One region of the Paenibacillus segetis genome, then DNA from elsewhere that is predicted to be linked to it. Evidence: predicted binding sites of a transcription regulator. Region 1 holds the regulator's gene; each other region holds the start of a gene.
The links. Region 1 encodes LexA, which represses DNA repair genes until DNA is damaged. Its sites were predicted from a motif close to CGAACATATGTTCG; they were not measured.

Region 1 (5,237 bases):
TTCTGACGCCTATTTCACCGTAAACTTAACCATAGGCATAGAATGTTGGTCGTGGGCAGTTACGTGAGAAATAACATAATAGATACCAGGTTCGAGGAACGTTTCACCATGCTTATAAAGTCCTTGTCCTTCACTCGTTACAGTAACCTTGGTATGCTTCGCGTCATCGTTGCCTTCTTTCCAGAACTCAAATATGACCTCTTTCGCATCATCAACATTTTCGCCACCATAGGTTACCTTGGCTTCAAACGTGACAGGCTCTCCAGCACTAGGTTCATTTGGAGTGATCTGAAGGTTCACTTGAATTGGTTCTAATGCTCCTTCATCTGAATGCATACTATGATTTTCTTTACTACACCCACCAATAATCATCAATATTATCACCAGTGTAAGTATACTCGAGAGCTTAATTCTCAACGTAGATGCCCCCTTTCATCAAAACAATATTTGTAACATGATTTAATATAGTGAATTATGATTTCTTAGCAATAATGTCATGAAGCTCGGACAAGTGTTTAATTTCAAAATCAGGAACAATTTCGTCCGAACGCGTTCTACCATCTCTATTCACCCATACTGCAGTCATTCCCACACTGAGTGATCCACGAATATCAGTTGTTAGCTTGTCCCCTACCATAATACCTTCTTCTGGCTTGATTCCAAGTTGTTCCAATGCGTGGTGGAATATCGATGGATCCGGTTTGCCCTTACCAAACGTACCAGAAATAATCACCTCGTCAAAATAAGAAGCTAACTCCGGAACTCCATCAAGCTTTTCCTGTTGTAAAGCAGGACATCCGTTGGTCAGAAGGAGGAGTTTGTAATTCCCTTTTAATTCATTAAGTATATTAAATGTTTCTTCATACACATGAGGACGGGACCGTCTCTCTTGTCCAAATTGTTCTGCAAGTTCAGCAGCTAAGGCTTCATCATCAACACCAACAGCTAGAAGTCCACGCCGCCATGACTCTTTACGGTATGCAGGAGCTAATTGCTCTAATTTACGAAATTCAGGTTGCTCACCAGCAGAGAAATTAGCCCAAAGTCCCTCAAAAGGATTAATCCCAATCATTTTCGTGAAAGAAATAGTTTCGTAGGATTCATAGAGCGACCTAGCTTCTTTACGCACCTGTTCTTGAAGTTCGACTGGATCAACACCTTTTACTTCTTGCGCCCTCTTACAAGTTGCTTCAAATGCCTCCCTAACACTTCGATCATCCCAGAGCAACGTATCATCCAAATCAAAACATACCGCTTTAATAGTCATCGTAGACGTCCTCTCTCTCCCTTAGTTACCAAGGTCTGTTTAAGTGATTTTATATCACCTTATTGCTTTTCTATAGTAATGTGATTTGTGTGTGCAAATTCCCCAAGACGAAGTGCCATAGCTTCTGTATCAAAAAAGTTCCGGAACCGATAGAACACCCACTTTGATTCTTTTCCTTTTGGAACAATTACAATTTTACTTTTGTTATGAATGATCTTGCTAACGTTACTAGCATCGAGGTATTTATCTCGATTAAACTTGGAAGTGTACAATCGATTCTTGTCAACGCGTAAATACGGCTTTCTAAGGAAAATCACCACAGCTAAGAGTAAATACAGCCCAATTGTGACCCAAAATAGAGTCTGATTCTCTCCAGTCGCAGGTCCCATTAACCCAAGGGCAGCATACAGAATCGCTATCAAACTCAAAGCACCTGGTAATATGATCTTTCTGCCTTTAAAAATATCACCGTCACCTTTTGCACCAAAAGTTGGACTAGAGCCTTTACCCGATGCAGTTGCTTTTATAACAGGATTTTTCCCCTTTTTCTTCAACTTCACCATGTTCCGCTCTACTTTTCTGTCAAATGAACCCATACATGTTCCTCCTAAAGTTTGATGAAGCATCACCACTAGCATATGTAGGGCCAAGCCTTTCGGCAGGTCCTTTATTCATCCACCACTTCGATTGACTCGAGTTGTTGGCGAAAGTTACTTCTAATGTTATTCAAATACACTTCACGAAGCTGAGCTCTTTCCAGCTTTTCTTCTTCTGTTAGCCCTGATTCTTTATTCTTACGGGCTAATTCATTAATTCGCTGCACCAAAGCATCTATGTCCATAATTCCCTCCTGCTATGATTTTCTGTGCGTTTCACGGTAGTTCAATAAGCTACTTTAAACAAGCTTACAACTGCGTTCGTGTAAGGCATTCATTTCTTACTTTGACATGAGTAAAAGAGCTTGTCAAGGTGATACGACATCACTGTCGTTATCGTCACCAAAACAAGCTCTTACAATTATTCTAACAAATAAAACGTAAGCAAGAAATCTTCATAAACGGATTGTTAATATACTGAATTATTCCTTTTATTTAGGTGGAAGAATTAGAACATCGCCTGATCGAATTGCACTTGCTGTCAGTCCGTTGTAATCCTTGATATGTTCGATATAGATACGTGTATCCTTACCTCTTGGTTTGTGAGCCGTTGCAATCTGCCATAATGTATCCCCCGGCTGCACAATGACCTTCTCCAAGACCACGTCGTGATCTCCTTCAGAAGAAGCAGCAAATGCTGTCACCATTCCCGTACAAGTTATCGTCAACAAGAGAATCACTATCATAATTCTGCTCAAACCTTTATGTATCCCTCTTGATTGAATTCCACTAAGCATAGTTTTCTCCAAAGAAGGCTTATTATGAATACTTTGATATGAACTGTATTTTAACATTTTCCACCACTCCAAACGTGTGTTCTTGTTTATGAATAAACTATAACACGAACGTTTGTTTGATTCAATACTTTTTTAGAACAATTGTTCCCATGAATAAAAATATTCTTTTTCAACCAATTTAATAGATAAATGATAGATTTAGAACTTACGTTTGTACGAACGGTAGTTCTATGTTATAATTTTTCCAAACGTTACTAGATGGGGTTGATATGTTATGTCGAAGGTATCCAGCCGTCAGCAAGCAATTCTTGAATTTATACGCAACGAAGTCCGCATGAAGGGTTATCCTCCTTCTGTTAGAGAAATCGGCGAAGCTGTTGGTCTTGCTTCCAGTTCTACGGTGCATGGTCACCTGGACAGGCTGGAGAAAAAGGGGCTTATTCGCCGCGACCCTACTAAGCCACGGGCTATAGAGCTGCTGGGACAAGAGGATTCAGATCATCTCGGGCTATTCGCCCATTCCGTAGCTAGAGTACCCGTGATTGGTAAAGTAACTGCCGGTGTACCGATCACTGCTACTGAGAACATCGAGGATTATTTCCCACTTCCTCAACACTATGCTGGTGATGGTGAAGTTTTCATGCTCTCTGTCATGGGAGATAGTATGATTGAAGCGGGTATCCATAATGGAGACTATGTGATCGTTAGACAGCAACAGACGGCTAACAATGGAGATATTGTTGTTGCGATGACAGAAGAAGACGAGGCTACAGTTAAGACATTCTATAAGGAGAAAGACCATATTCGATTACAACCAGAGAACGCAACCATGGAGCCAATTCGTTTGAAGCATGTTAGTATTCTCGGTAAAGTCGTTGGTCTGTTCCGCGATTTCCACTAATATAGATGAGGTTCCTTATCTCTTTAAAGATCATAACGAACAAATAACAGCAAGTCGCCATGATCCATGGAGGCTTGCTGTTTGTTGTCTTTGTGTTTCAAATTCTTGTCTCAGTAATTAAGATCTATTGTTCCGCATCTCGTCTCCATACTTTCAAACTATAATCACGCCCAAATCCTATTTCTAGATTGCTGGCATTACATTCCCACCAGTCACAGGTATAAAGGCTCCGGTAATAAAGCTAGCTAAATCAGAGGCAAGGAACGCAACAGCATTAGCGATCTCCTGATCCACTCCCCTACGTTTCAAAGGAACTCCTTGAAGATAAGCTTCATCTGAACCTGCGTCATCACCACGATCCTTCTCACTGATCGTCCATCCCGGGGCTACTTGGTTCACTGTAATCTGGAATTCACCAACCTCTTTCGCAAGCACGCGATAAACACCATCCATTCCTCTTTTTCCAGCTACATAAGCTGATTGATTGGGGAAATTTTGCATTGAACACTCCGTATTAATCCCGATGAACCGCCCTGACCGCTTTGCCTGCATCGCAGGAATGAAAGCTTTCGCCAAATACACGCTTTGCATAACACAAGAATCAAATTGACTTTGATAGTCTTTCGGTGATTGTTCAAGAATGCTTGTCCAAGTATATTGGACAACTGCATTAGCTACGACAATATCAACTTCACCAAGTTCTGCGTCGATTTGTTGTTTCATATTTAGAATTGAAGCTTCTTTCGTAATATCACCTTGTACAATGATTGCCGTCCCACCATCATCCTGAATTTCTTCAAGCAGTTCCTCGGCCTTGGTTCTATTACTTAAATAATGGATAGCCACTTTAGCCCCACAATTTGCTAGAGTTCGTACCATAACGCGCCCCAGCTCCCCAGTCCCTCCAGTCACAAGTGCGATTTTTCCAGTTAAATCTATCTTCATCTTAACAACCCACTCTCTTATATGACTTAAATCTATTGTAACAGTGAGTTTTCAGAAGTGCTACGTAACAAAAATACCTCTACCATCAAAAAGGATGAAGGTAGAGGTACCTGTTTGAAGCTTTTACAGAATAAAAATCAGAAGTAGCAATTTGAATGTCGCCAAATGTTGCACCAGCGCCAGTCAGCAGGGCTGCAACCAGCAGTAGATCAACAGCCAACGTGAGGCTGGTACCCGCTGGGATTGCATAAGTGATTACAGGTGCGTTAACACGAGTGATGACGAGATCAATCGGATATAGACCAAGATTATTCACTGTTACAGTAGCATTCGCGCCTCCTCTTAGATCTTCATAGTAGGATTTATCAACATTGGGTCCGATATTGAAAAATTGTTGCGGTAATAGAATCGCCATTGTGATTCACCCCCCTTGCCCTTTCATAGTTTATTCTATGCTTCATATCTATGAATACATCGAATAATGACGTAGTAGAATAGCATAATTTAAGAGATTGATAAGGAAGATAGGGATAGATGATACTATGATCGTTTTATAGAAGCCCATTTCTAAATTTACTTAGTCAATTGTCTATACACGTTAGTCTAAATAAGCATACTGTGAATCGAGTCAATTAAAAATGTGGAGGTAGATCAATTTATGTCAGAATTCAATCATACAAGTACAGGTATTATCCTTGTTTTGTTTATTTTGTTAGTGATCGTTTCATGCG
Region 2 (5,237 bases), 980 kb from region 1:
TGGTGGGAAATTCTCTCCATATTCAGAAGTCAACTGATCGTAAATGCCTGCCTTTGACATGTACATAGTTTGTGCATATAATTCCGCTTTCTTTAACGCTGCTTTATGTTCCCTAGGTACGCTTTCTTCCTTTGCCTTTTTCTCAGCTTCTTCCTTTGCTTTTTTCTCAGCCTCCTCTTTCGCTTTCTTCTCTGCTTCTAGTTTTGCTTTCTCTTCATTCTCTTTTTTCTCTTGTTCATCTTTCTTGACATCGTCTGTGGCGACTGCGGTCACTTCAGTTGCGGATTGATCATCTTTACTATCAGCATTATCAACCGTTGTACCAGGATCCGAAGCAACTGCAATTATGAAGATAACGAATAGAGCAGCGGATATAACAAATTGTTTTTTTGCCTTTCCATTCTTTTTAGCTGTTGAAACGATAGCTATTACTGTAAAAGTAATACATGCTAAAAAAGATATTAATCCAATAAACATCCACATGTTAAAAAAACCTCCTAGAATATGTATAATGGTAGTCTATCAGAACTAGGAAAATGTATCTATATCTTAAACTGAATAATCCTCGTTACATGTTCAATCTCTTTCAACGGTATCCAAACGATACCTTCAACTGTTCTTATCTTTACTCTCTTCGAATCGGCTCCCCAAGTTGGTCGGCCTAAAATAATGTTCCCGTCATCTATGGTTAAGACAGCATCATGACCTAATTTTACAGCTAGTATTAGTTCACGTAGCATATCCATTGGGATCACCTTCAATTATTTCTGAAGGAGCCGCTTTCGCGACTCCCTCTTGATTATCTGCCAGTTTTCTGTAGTTGATAATATTCGTTTATTGCTTTATCTAACTTCTCACTTAACTTTATGATTTCTTTATCAACTAGTTTTTTGTACGCGTATAATTGATTCAACTCCAAGCGGAGTTCTTCAATTATGTTGTAAAGACACACAAATCGAACATCTCCTAATAATAAAATATCTATATTAGACGTTCGCTGTGCACTTGCGTCCGTGTGCGCGGATCTCACCATAGTACTGTCCGCACCAGGACTAAAGTGATAATGTTTATTTCGATAAAAAAACTACTTAACACCTCCTAAATAGATAAATTATGTAAAATTAGATCGTGATTTGTGAACAAAAAAAGGAGCCGTATACACGGCCCCATGATTGTTGTTATTTACTTAATGTATATTCATCTACTTCAAAACTCAGGATGTTTTTAAATATTACATAGTCAACTCGTTTGCTGAATGGTCCTTTATTGTTGGTTTGTTTATCAATGCCGAAATTTGCCGGGCCAGTTCCGTTTTCTTTAGCATCGTACCAACTCAAGAAGGCTTGTACCTCACTAATTGATAGATCATATTCTTTCTCTAGGCCAGTTATTGTTGTGATAGTTAGAATAGCACGCTCACCCTTAGGCTGTGGGTCCGGGTTTGGATCAGGCTTAGGATTAGGTTCTTGTGCAGAACCATCTAGTACATCAAATTCGTAAACGGTTATTCCGATATTTTCGTAAGGATTTTCAAAGGAAACTGTTTTCACATTATTTACAGGTGTTGCTAAGCTAATTAATTGACCTTTATCACCTGATTTAAAAGTATAATTATAAGTAGTGATCAGATTTTTTGAAGCATCGTAGAATTTGATATCTAAATTAGCATTTGTTTTTAATTCTAGGGATTTTATTGAAATTTCATTTTGGAACTCATACCAACCGACTCTTTCGTTAGGCCCTAAAGGGGCTGACGTTGCATCTTTTCCGTCAGTCCACTTATCAATATCTGATATTGTGTGACCTATAGATTTTCCGAAATGCATCAGTTTACCTCTCAATAACCCTTCATAATATACCAACACTTTCTCGTTATTTGAATTGCTACTTTCTCCAGTGACATTGACACTTGTAACAACATAAAAATATTCGGTTCCGTTTGAGACAGAATCATCTGTATAGTTAAGCGTTGTAATTCCATTTTTAATTGTTTCAAATGGTCCATTCGGATTTGTTGACCGTTTAACTGTGTATGTGCTCGCTCCAACTCCTGTCTTCCAACTCAAATCTACAGATGATGGTTTAGCAAGAGTGATTAAATCAGAAGGGGCTGAAGGTATTTTAGGCACGACTTTATTGTCAAAAACATCAAATTCGTAAACGGTCATTCCAGCTTGTGTATTTGGATTTTGAAATGCTACAGTATGTACATTTGCGACAGGTGCCGGAAGATTAATAGTATTTACATTGGAGTGGTTATGATTATAAGTATCTATAATTTGATTGCTCTCATTGTAGAAAGTTACAAGTAAGGGTGCGTTAGATTTGATTTTTAGCGAGTCAATTGTTACTGTATCTTGGAAAGAGTACCAACCTACATACGACGCCGAAAGAGGTAGCGAAGTAGTTTCATTATCATCTGTCCATTTTTCTGATGTACCTTCAACTTTCAAATATTCATTACCCCAATTGAAGACTTTTCCTTGGAGCAAGCCTCCGGTATAAGCAAATGCATTTGCGTTCGGGTAGAGAAGCATAAATAAAAAACTGAAAATAACAGCCAAAGAAAAAAGTTTTTTCATTGTAATAGTCTCCTTTTTAATATTAATTGCACAACCTACGATACTTACATTGACAATCCATGTCTAAACATATTTGTCTATATCTGCAAATTAGTGTTTTAGTTCGCTATATCGCCACAAAAAGACCACCGAGGAATAAATCCAAAGTGGTCTTTTTTATGTTGAATAAATAACCTCAAAGAGTATATAATACAAACAAATGTTCGTATTTTGGAGGCGCATGTAATGAGCAAGGTCGCTAATGTTATAACAACAGAGGAACGTACTATGATTCGCGATTATATCTTGTTGCCACATCTTGAAAGCATGGTACAAAAAAGTTTAGACGAGATCGAATACTCCACAAATATCCTAAAGCGACTGTATCTAATGGCTGGACAGGTGGTACTTGATCAGATTGTAAATGAATCACGTAAGTCAAAAAGGGAGTTACAGCAGCGGAACATAAGGATGTTAGAGACTAAGCATGAGGGTTTTATTATTAACCATCACTATTTTTGTCGTGGGTATAACGATGTCTTTGGCATCACCAGAGATACTATGAAATCAGAGATCAGTATAAAGTTATCTCATTATATATATGATTTGGCTAGACACTTAAAATCGCAATCAACTTAGGAGGTAATCACATGTTTCCAAAGCCATCGAAAAAATACAAAGAGTCACGGCCCAAGAGGGACGATTTAGAGTTAGAAGAGTTAGCAGAGCGATTGATGGAAGCCAAGGAGAGTAACACACTCCTAACGTTCTCTGTGTGGCGTAGGGAGGACCATTTGACGGGGACTATTACTAATATGGACTCACGTACTCAAAGCGTTCATATAGCCGACAAAATGGGTGAGCTACATAAGGTCCCGTTTATTGATATATTAGCCGCTGAAAGTGAGTAAACGAAGATGACCACATAGGCGTTATGCTCATGTGGTTATTTTTAATATTATCTTGTCCACTTTTAGACCTGTAATTGTCCTCTTATAAGAATGTATCACATGTACAATATCCTTATATTGGTGGTCAATTTCAACTAGAGTAAGGTGGATAACTATAGATTGGAATTATATACACTCAGAATTAATACTATTAACTCGAGAGAAGACGCCCGGAATCTAATAAGAAATAATTCAGTAGGTTTTGATTCACCGTGTGATGTAGACATCATTACTTCAAGCGGTGTGGAAGAGTACTACATGGAACAATCAAATATTACTGGACTGAAAACTTTAATAATAGAAAGAAAATACACGTAAGCCCCGGACTAATCCGAGGCTTTTTTTGTTTCAGTATCACCTTTTATGAAATTTTATTATACATTTGGTCTACAACTGGTCTACAATCAAACTCTTTCTTCATTAAATATTGTCGATATTATTTAGAAGAAATCCTTATAAACAAAGGGTTTGTTAAACAAAAAAATTGGGCGCCCTTTACAGAGCGCCCTCATGGGAGAGGAGAAACCGGATGAAGAGCTTATGGGGAAACGTAAGTCTTCTCCGCGGTTGTCTACGACATTTGGTGATGTCGATAGTTTAAGTGTGGTCCGGTCTGACTCATTTTATACCTTGATAGTTTGAAAAATGTTATAATGATTCCGTTTTTAAATCTGCCAGTGATTGTGGTACGATATCGGCAGATAGACTGGCTATAGACTAATCGTTATAAAAGTTTCTGTTTAAAAAGGGTGTGATTAAGAATGAGAGTTATTTCGGGAAGTGCCCGGGGGAGAACGCTAAAGGCAGTTCCAGGTACAGGAACCCGTCCGACAACGGATAAGGTAAAGGAAGCTTTGTTCAGTATCATAGGACCTTATTTTGATGGCGGAGCAGTACTTGATCTGTTCGCAGGAACAGGTGGGCTTGGGATTGAGGCGCTAAGTCGTGGGATGGACCGTGCTGTGTTTGTTGATATGGACTTCAAAAGTCTTGAGACCATTCGAACTAATTTGAAGGCAACGAAGTTTGAAGAGCAAGCGGAAGTGTATAAGAATGATGCGGAAAGAGCGTTAAAGGCATTAGCAAAACGTGAGAATACTTTTGATCTGGTCTTCCTGGACCCGCCGTACCGTTTGAAGCATGGAGACAAGCTAATGGAGCAGATGGATAGTTTGGATTTACTTGAAGACCAAGCAACGATCGTGCTTGAACATGAGTCGTCTTTTGATTACCCGGATTCTTTCGGTAAATTTAGAGCTTGGCGTAAGGCGGAGTACGGAGAAGTGGCTATTTCAATTTATGTATATGATCAAGAGAGTCAATCGGTCCAGGCCGAGCAAGGAGGAATATCAACATGAGTAAACAGATGAGAGTAGCAGTATATCCCGGCAGTTTTGATCCGGTGACCAAAGGGCACATGGATATCATTCAACGAGCTTCCCGGCAGTTTGATAAATTGATTGTGGCGGTTCTGAATAATACGAGTAAAAGTCCACTGTTTAGCGTGGAAGAGAGAAAAGAATTGTTATCCTCGGCTACGAGTCATCTGGACAACGTTGAGATCGATAGCTTCCGTGATCTTTTGGTCAATTATATGGTTTATAAGCAAGCGGATGTCATTGTTCGAGGCATACGTTCGGTCACGGATTTTGAGTATGAGCTGCAAATTGCATCAACCAATCAAAAGCTAAACAGTGAAGTAGAGACGATCTTTATGATGACGAAT
Region 3 (5,237 bases), on a different contig from region 1:
CTTCAATTCATCAGGGATCTCCTCAAGAAAACGCGAAGGTGCGTTAGCTGTTGTACGACCATACAATGTACGCATTTGCGCACAGGAGAGGAATAACTTCTCCTCTGCACGCGTGATTCCCACATAAGCTAGACGGCGTTCTTCTTCAAGCTCCTCATTATCGAGAAACGCACGACTGTGCGGAAAGACGCCCTCTTCCATCCCGACGATGAAGACCACGGGGAATTCCAAGCCCTTGGCACTATGCATCGTCATGAGCACAACAGCATCTCCCGGCTTGTCGTCTTCGGTATCGTTCATACTATCGATGTCAGCAATCAGAGCTAGGTCAGTCAAGAAAGAGACTAACGTCTTGTCTTCACTATTCTTCTCAAATTCCATCGTTACAGACAAGAACTCATCGATATTTTCTAATCGTGAACGAGACTCAAGCGTATTTTCATTTTGCAGCTCAAGCCGGTAATGGCTCATTTCTAATATTTTCTCCGTAAGCTCGGTTACGGTCAGGTATTCCACCATTCGATGCAATGCCACAATCATATCGTAGAAATCCACGAGAGCATTACGAGTTTTCCCTGCAAATCCAAGGTCATCGACCGTATGCAGCACACGATAAATCGATGTTCCCCGCTCAGCTGCTGCGGCTGCTAGTTTGGCAACCGTTGTATCACCTATACCACGTTTCGGTACGTTAATAATCCGGGTCAAGCTAATATCATCGTCCGGGTTGGACAGAAGGCGTAAATACGCTAGCAGATCCTTGATCTCTTTACGATCATAGAACTTAATGCCGCCTACAATTTGATAAGGAATGTCAGATTTAATGAGTATTTCCTCTATAACCCGTGACTGGGCGTTCGTTCGATACAGAATAGCATGCTCGCTGTATAACCTACCATCCTTGATGTCTTTTTGAATTTCTGAAGTAACAAAATATCCTTCCGCATGCTCCGAATCGGCACGATAGACTTTGATCTTGTCGCCATCCGCTTTGTCCGTCCACAATTTCTTTGGCTTGCGTCCTGTATTTCGGCCAATCACTTCGTTAGCCGCATTCAGGATGGTCGAAGTAGAACGATAATTCTGCTCCAGAAGAATCGTCGTAGCCTCAGGATAATCCCCTTCAAAATTAAGGATGTTCGTAATATCGGCTCCACGCCAGCGATAGATCGACTGATCACTATCCCCTACCACACAAATGCGGTGGTGTTTATCTGCTAGCATCCGGCAGAGCATATATTGCGCACGGTTGGTATCCTGATACTCATCTACATGGATATATTGAAATTTCTTCTGATAGAATTCAAGCACTTCTGGTACGTTTTTGAATAATTCAATTGTCTTCATGATCAAATCATCAAAGTCGAGCGAATTGTTGTTGCGCAGCCGCTTTTGATACATCGTATACACTTTGGCTGCGATACCCTCAAAGTAATCGCCAACTTTTTGTTCATACTGCTGCGGTGTTATTAGCTCATTCTTTGCTGTGCTAATGACGGATTGAACCGCTTTGGGTTCGAATTTCTTGGTATCGATGTTGAGATCCTTCATGCAGCCACGAATGACTGAGAGCTGATCCGTAGAATCGAGAATAGAGAAATTCGAGGTAAAACCAATTCGCTCAATATCCTTCCGCAAAATACGTACACACATCGAGTGAAACGTGGATACCCAAATATCTCTTCCTTCAGAACCAACGAGACGGGATACGCGATCTTGCATTTCACGTGCTGCTTTGTTGGTAAAAGTAATGGCCAAAATAGCCCAAGGTGGTGCCTTACGCGTGCTGATCAAGTAAGCAATACGGTGCGTGAGCACACGTGTCTTACCACTACCCGCGCCAGCCATGATGAGCAATGGCCCTTCGGTTGTAATGACAGCTTCACGCTGCTGTGGATTAAGGCTATTAATTGACTCTTGTATGTTAAAAGGTTGCATGGATGGGTATGGCTCCTTTCAAAAATATATTCAATCCCCCTATATCCCCCTTGCGAAGGGGAACCCCAAGGGCTGGGATTATGCTTCCGGAGTAGTTTTCCTTTGGAAAACTATTACCTCTGGATACCCGCTTTGGTAACGTTAGAGAAACAGAGGCGCTCCTGCTCGCTGTCCCCTGCGGGGATGCGCTAAGTGTGGTACGAGGTAGGAATCGCTGTTTGGGGCTAGCTTCGGTGCAGTAATTAATTTCTTCTCTTTACTGCTGATACGGTAGTAAGGGCTTGTTCGAGGTTATTATATATTGCATTACCTACGACGATGGTATCACACACGGCGGCGGCAAGACGAGCTGTATTGGCGTCGATGATTCCACCGCCGTAAAAGAGACGGGAATCATCTAGTTTGCGACGTACATCGGATACGAGTTCCATATCGCCGAATGTACCGCTATATTCAAGATAAACGATGGGTAATTGTAGCATTTTGTCAGCAACTTGCGCGTAAGCAGCAGCTTCGGAGGCAGTAGTTGAAGCTAAGGCTTTTGACACTTTTGCAGCAGTACAATCCGGGTTTAGAATAATGTACCCTTCAGGGATTAGCCTGTCCCACGGGATGAGATAGCCATACTGCTCGACAGCCCGAACGTGGTGACCGATAATCCAATCGGTTTGTTCTGTATTAAGTACCATCGGAATCATATAGGCATCAAATCCAGGTACAATAGCTTCCAAATCGGAAACTTCCAAAACACACGGCACTTCGTACTGACGTAATCGGGACAAGAGCTCAGAAGTATTCTCGTAGGTAACCCCACTGGAGCCCCCCACCATCACGGCATCTGTATGGGACATACAAATTGCTTCTAATGCTTCATCGCAAAGTGGACGGTCTGGATCCAATTTAAATACATGCCGCCAAGATTGCATTATTTGCTTCAATCATTATTCCCCCAACAGGTCTATTTCCAAGGTTGTTCATTAATATTATTTTATAGAAAAAAGCTCAGTTAATGATCAACAAAGTATAATCTATGTTACCACAGTTCCACTGTCAACGTTCCGTTTAAACACTCAAGGAATTCATCATTACAATAGGCAAATTTCCGTCCCTTAATTATAGCACATACGTTCTGTTCCGGCTTGATATAGCACAAAAAAAGAACGCTCTCTATTACTCGGAGAACGTTCTACTATTTAAACCTAAATTAATTAATAACCTCCCGCGCCGTGTTCAAGAAGTTTGATTGTTTTGTTATTAGGGACAATTTCGGAAGTTCCTGCTGAAAGAGTGATAACAAACATTACACTAAACGCTGTCAATAACAAAGCCATTTTTTTCATCATTTCGTCTTTGCACCTCGCTAATCAAATTTTGGTATCTCTGTATAGCTTCGAAGGACGATTTACTTCTGTATTGCTCAAACAAACCAACACATCTGATAAGACATGCTTCATTATTTATTATAGAGGATATTTCCAAAATATACAGTAAATAATCTATACCAATATCATATTCTTTTTTTGATAAATAATAGTAAGATAATTCAATAATAAAACGGGCATAACGATCATCTGTAACTTGTGGATTATATGTACTAGTTCCTCCATGCTGCCTTTTAAACAACTCGATATTACTCTCAAAACGCAGGATTATGTCGTCTACATTCCAGCAATAGCGATTAGCGGCTTGAAATATCTTATATAACGCTGGAAGCACCTCTTCATCTTGTTGTTCAATATGGGCTATGTACTCCTGCAGTACATCGAAATTTCCTTTCATGAGCAAGTAAAGATATCTATTTGCTGTAGACCATCCTTCAAATTGACTTATTATCTGCTTCGCTTCGTCAGTATTCTCCTGCACCCAACTCATATCGGCGTAAAGGGAAGCGTAATATAAGGCCTGATCATATTCCCCCCGTGTACCATAAGCAACTGTACATAACACGTTAGAGTACGATATATATAAAAATAAAGGCCTAGTAGGTTCCTTAAAAAATTCCTTTTTTCTATCCTTTTCACATCTATATTTATAAAGAATGGTTGCTTTATGCCCCATTTCTTTCGCTAATTCTTCCACTTTATCCATTCGACGTAAGGAGGTATACGTATTTGCCAAATCCTTCAAAGCATCCAGCTGATCCACTTCATCAAGCCGATTCACAAAACTCTCAAATTGGACCGCGGCCTTTAAGTTTATCTCCTGATCTTCACATAGGGCAATTTTAAACAAACGGTATTGGCAAAGGGCCAATCGTTCAGAATGTTGGTACTTTTCGCTCTCAGCAACACTTTCATAGAGAATCGCCGCAGCGGTATATTTTTCTTGCTTAAATAACGCTTCAGCTGTTTCGAATAATGCAGGAGCATAAGAGAGATTATCCATCAACACCCCTACTACCTGCTTGATACTATCCAACTTGTCCAGTTCCGCACAACGAAATATTAGCGGACCCAAGCGTCGCCAATTCAGAGCAGATTGATAGAAACACTCCTCCACATATAATTCATAGAAACTACCTTCAGCAAGGCCCATCCCTTCTGTAATGCGATCAAGCTGTTGCATTGCGACAGGTCGGTTTCCATTAATAATGTTACTAATCGTCCCTGAATTTACTCCAGAGACTTCTGAAAACTGGTTTATGGTTATACCGTTCTTCTTAAGATAGTTCTCGAGCTCAGCACGAATGGTCATCTGCATCATAGCCAAACCCACCTTCCACCATACTATCCAAATTTAGTAATTTGATATAATTATAATATAGGTTATTTCCCCATCGGTCAATAACATCGATCGTCTCCCTATCTTTTGAACTCAGCATAAAAAGAACCTACCATCGGTAGGTTCTCGGTTCTTTATACATCGTTACAAGCCCAAGAAATCAAGCCATCCTGAGTGTTTCGCATCATCCTCGGTTAGAAAATCGGTGTAGAAACCATAGGCCCCCATCCTTTGAAATTTTTTCATGATCTTAGTATCGTTAATGGTATGAACATAGGAAGGGACGCCAATTTTATTCAGTGAAGCGATCAGTCCTTTATTGGCTCGTGTTTCTGACATGGTAACTGCCGTAATGCCCTTATCCTCTACAAACTGCAGTACTTCTTTGTCCGTATCATGGACCGTATAAAGCGTAAAAATAATAGATTCAAAAGGATGTATACCTTGAAGTTGTTCCCACATTGACTGATTGTAGATTTGCGGTACAATACGCTCAAGCAGCACAGGGTCCTTAGCCTTGGCACTCTCCACTATAGCTCCAAAAATCTGATCAATCTCTTCAGTCTTAATTTGTTTCG

Region 2: the regulator LexA is predicted to act here: its motif matches at 2,775-2,788, upstream of IEW05_RS05860 (YhjD family protein).
Region 3: the regulator LexA is predicted to act here: its motif matches at 1,958-1,971, upstream of pcrA (DNA helicase PcrA).

The regions. Positions count from the first base shown of each region.
Region 1 is NZ_BMFT01000001.1:2,294,316-2,299,552, forward strand. Features, by position in the region: gene IEW05_RS10695 (FixH family protein) at 10-417, opposite strand; gene IEW05_RS10700 (HAD family hydrolase) at 473-1,267, opposite strand; gene IEW05_RS10705 (LPXTG cell wall anchor domain-containing protein) at 1,327-1,863, opposite strand; gene IEW05_RS10710 (DUF896 domain-containing protein) at 1,935-2,108, opposite strand; gene IEW05_RS10715 (LysM peptidoglycan-binding domain-containing protein) at 2,355-2,609, opposite strand; gene lexA (transcriptional repressor LexA) at 2,935-3,561, shown strand; gene IEW05_RS10725 (SDR family NAD(P)-dependent oxidoreductase) at 3,745-4,506, opposite strand; gene IEW05_RS10730 (hypothetical protein) at 4,592-4,921, opposite strand; gene IEW05_RS25610 (hypothetical protein) at 5,165-5,237, shown strand, end outside.
Region 2 is NZ_BMFT01000001.1:1,309,571-1,314,807, forward strand. Features, by position in the region: gene IEW05_RS05840 (Ltp family lipoprotein) at 1-483, opposite strand, end outside; gene IEW05_RS05845 (hypothetical protein) at 543-755, opposite strand; gene IEW05_RS25905 (aspartyl-phosphate phosphatase Spo0E family protein) at 800-1,033, opposite strand; gene IEW05_RS05855 (fibronectin type III domain-containing protein) at 1,179-2,582, opposite strand; gene IEW05_RS05860 (YhjD family protein) at 2,808-3,200, shown strand; gene IEW05_RS05865 (YolD-like family protein) at 3,212-3,472, shown strand; gene rsmD (16S rRNA (guanine(966)-N(2))-methyltransferase RsmD) at 4,273-4,869, shown strand; gene coaD (pantetheine-phosphate adenylyltransferase) at 4,866-5,237, shown strand, end outside.
Region 3 is NZ_BMFT01000002.1:682,387-687,623, reverse strand. Features, by position in the region: gene pcrA (DNA helicase PcrA) at 1-1,938, opposite strand, end outside; gene pcrB (heptaprenylglyceryl phosphate synthase) at 2,181-2,864, opposite strand; gene IEW05_RS19200 (helix-turn-helix domain-containing protein) at 3,244-4,641, opposite strand; gene IEW05_RS19195 (phosphatidylinositol-specific phospholipase C/glycerophosphodiester phosphodiesterase family protein) at 4,804-5,237, opposite strand, start outside.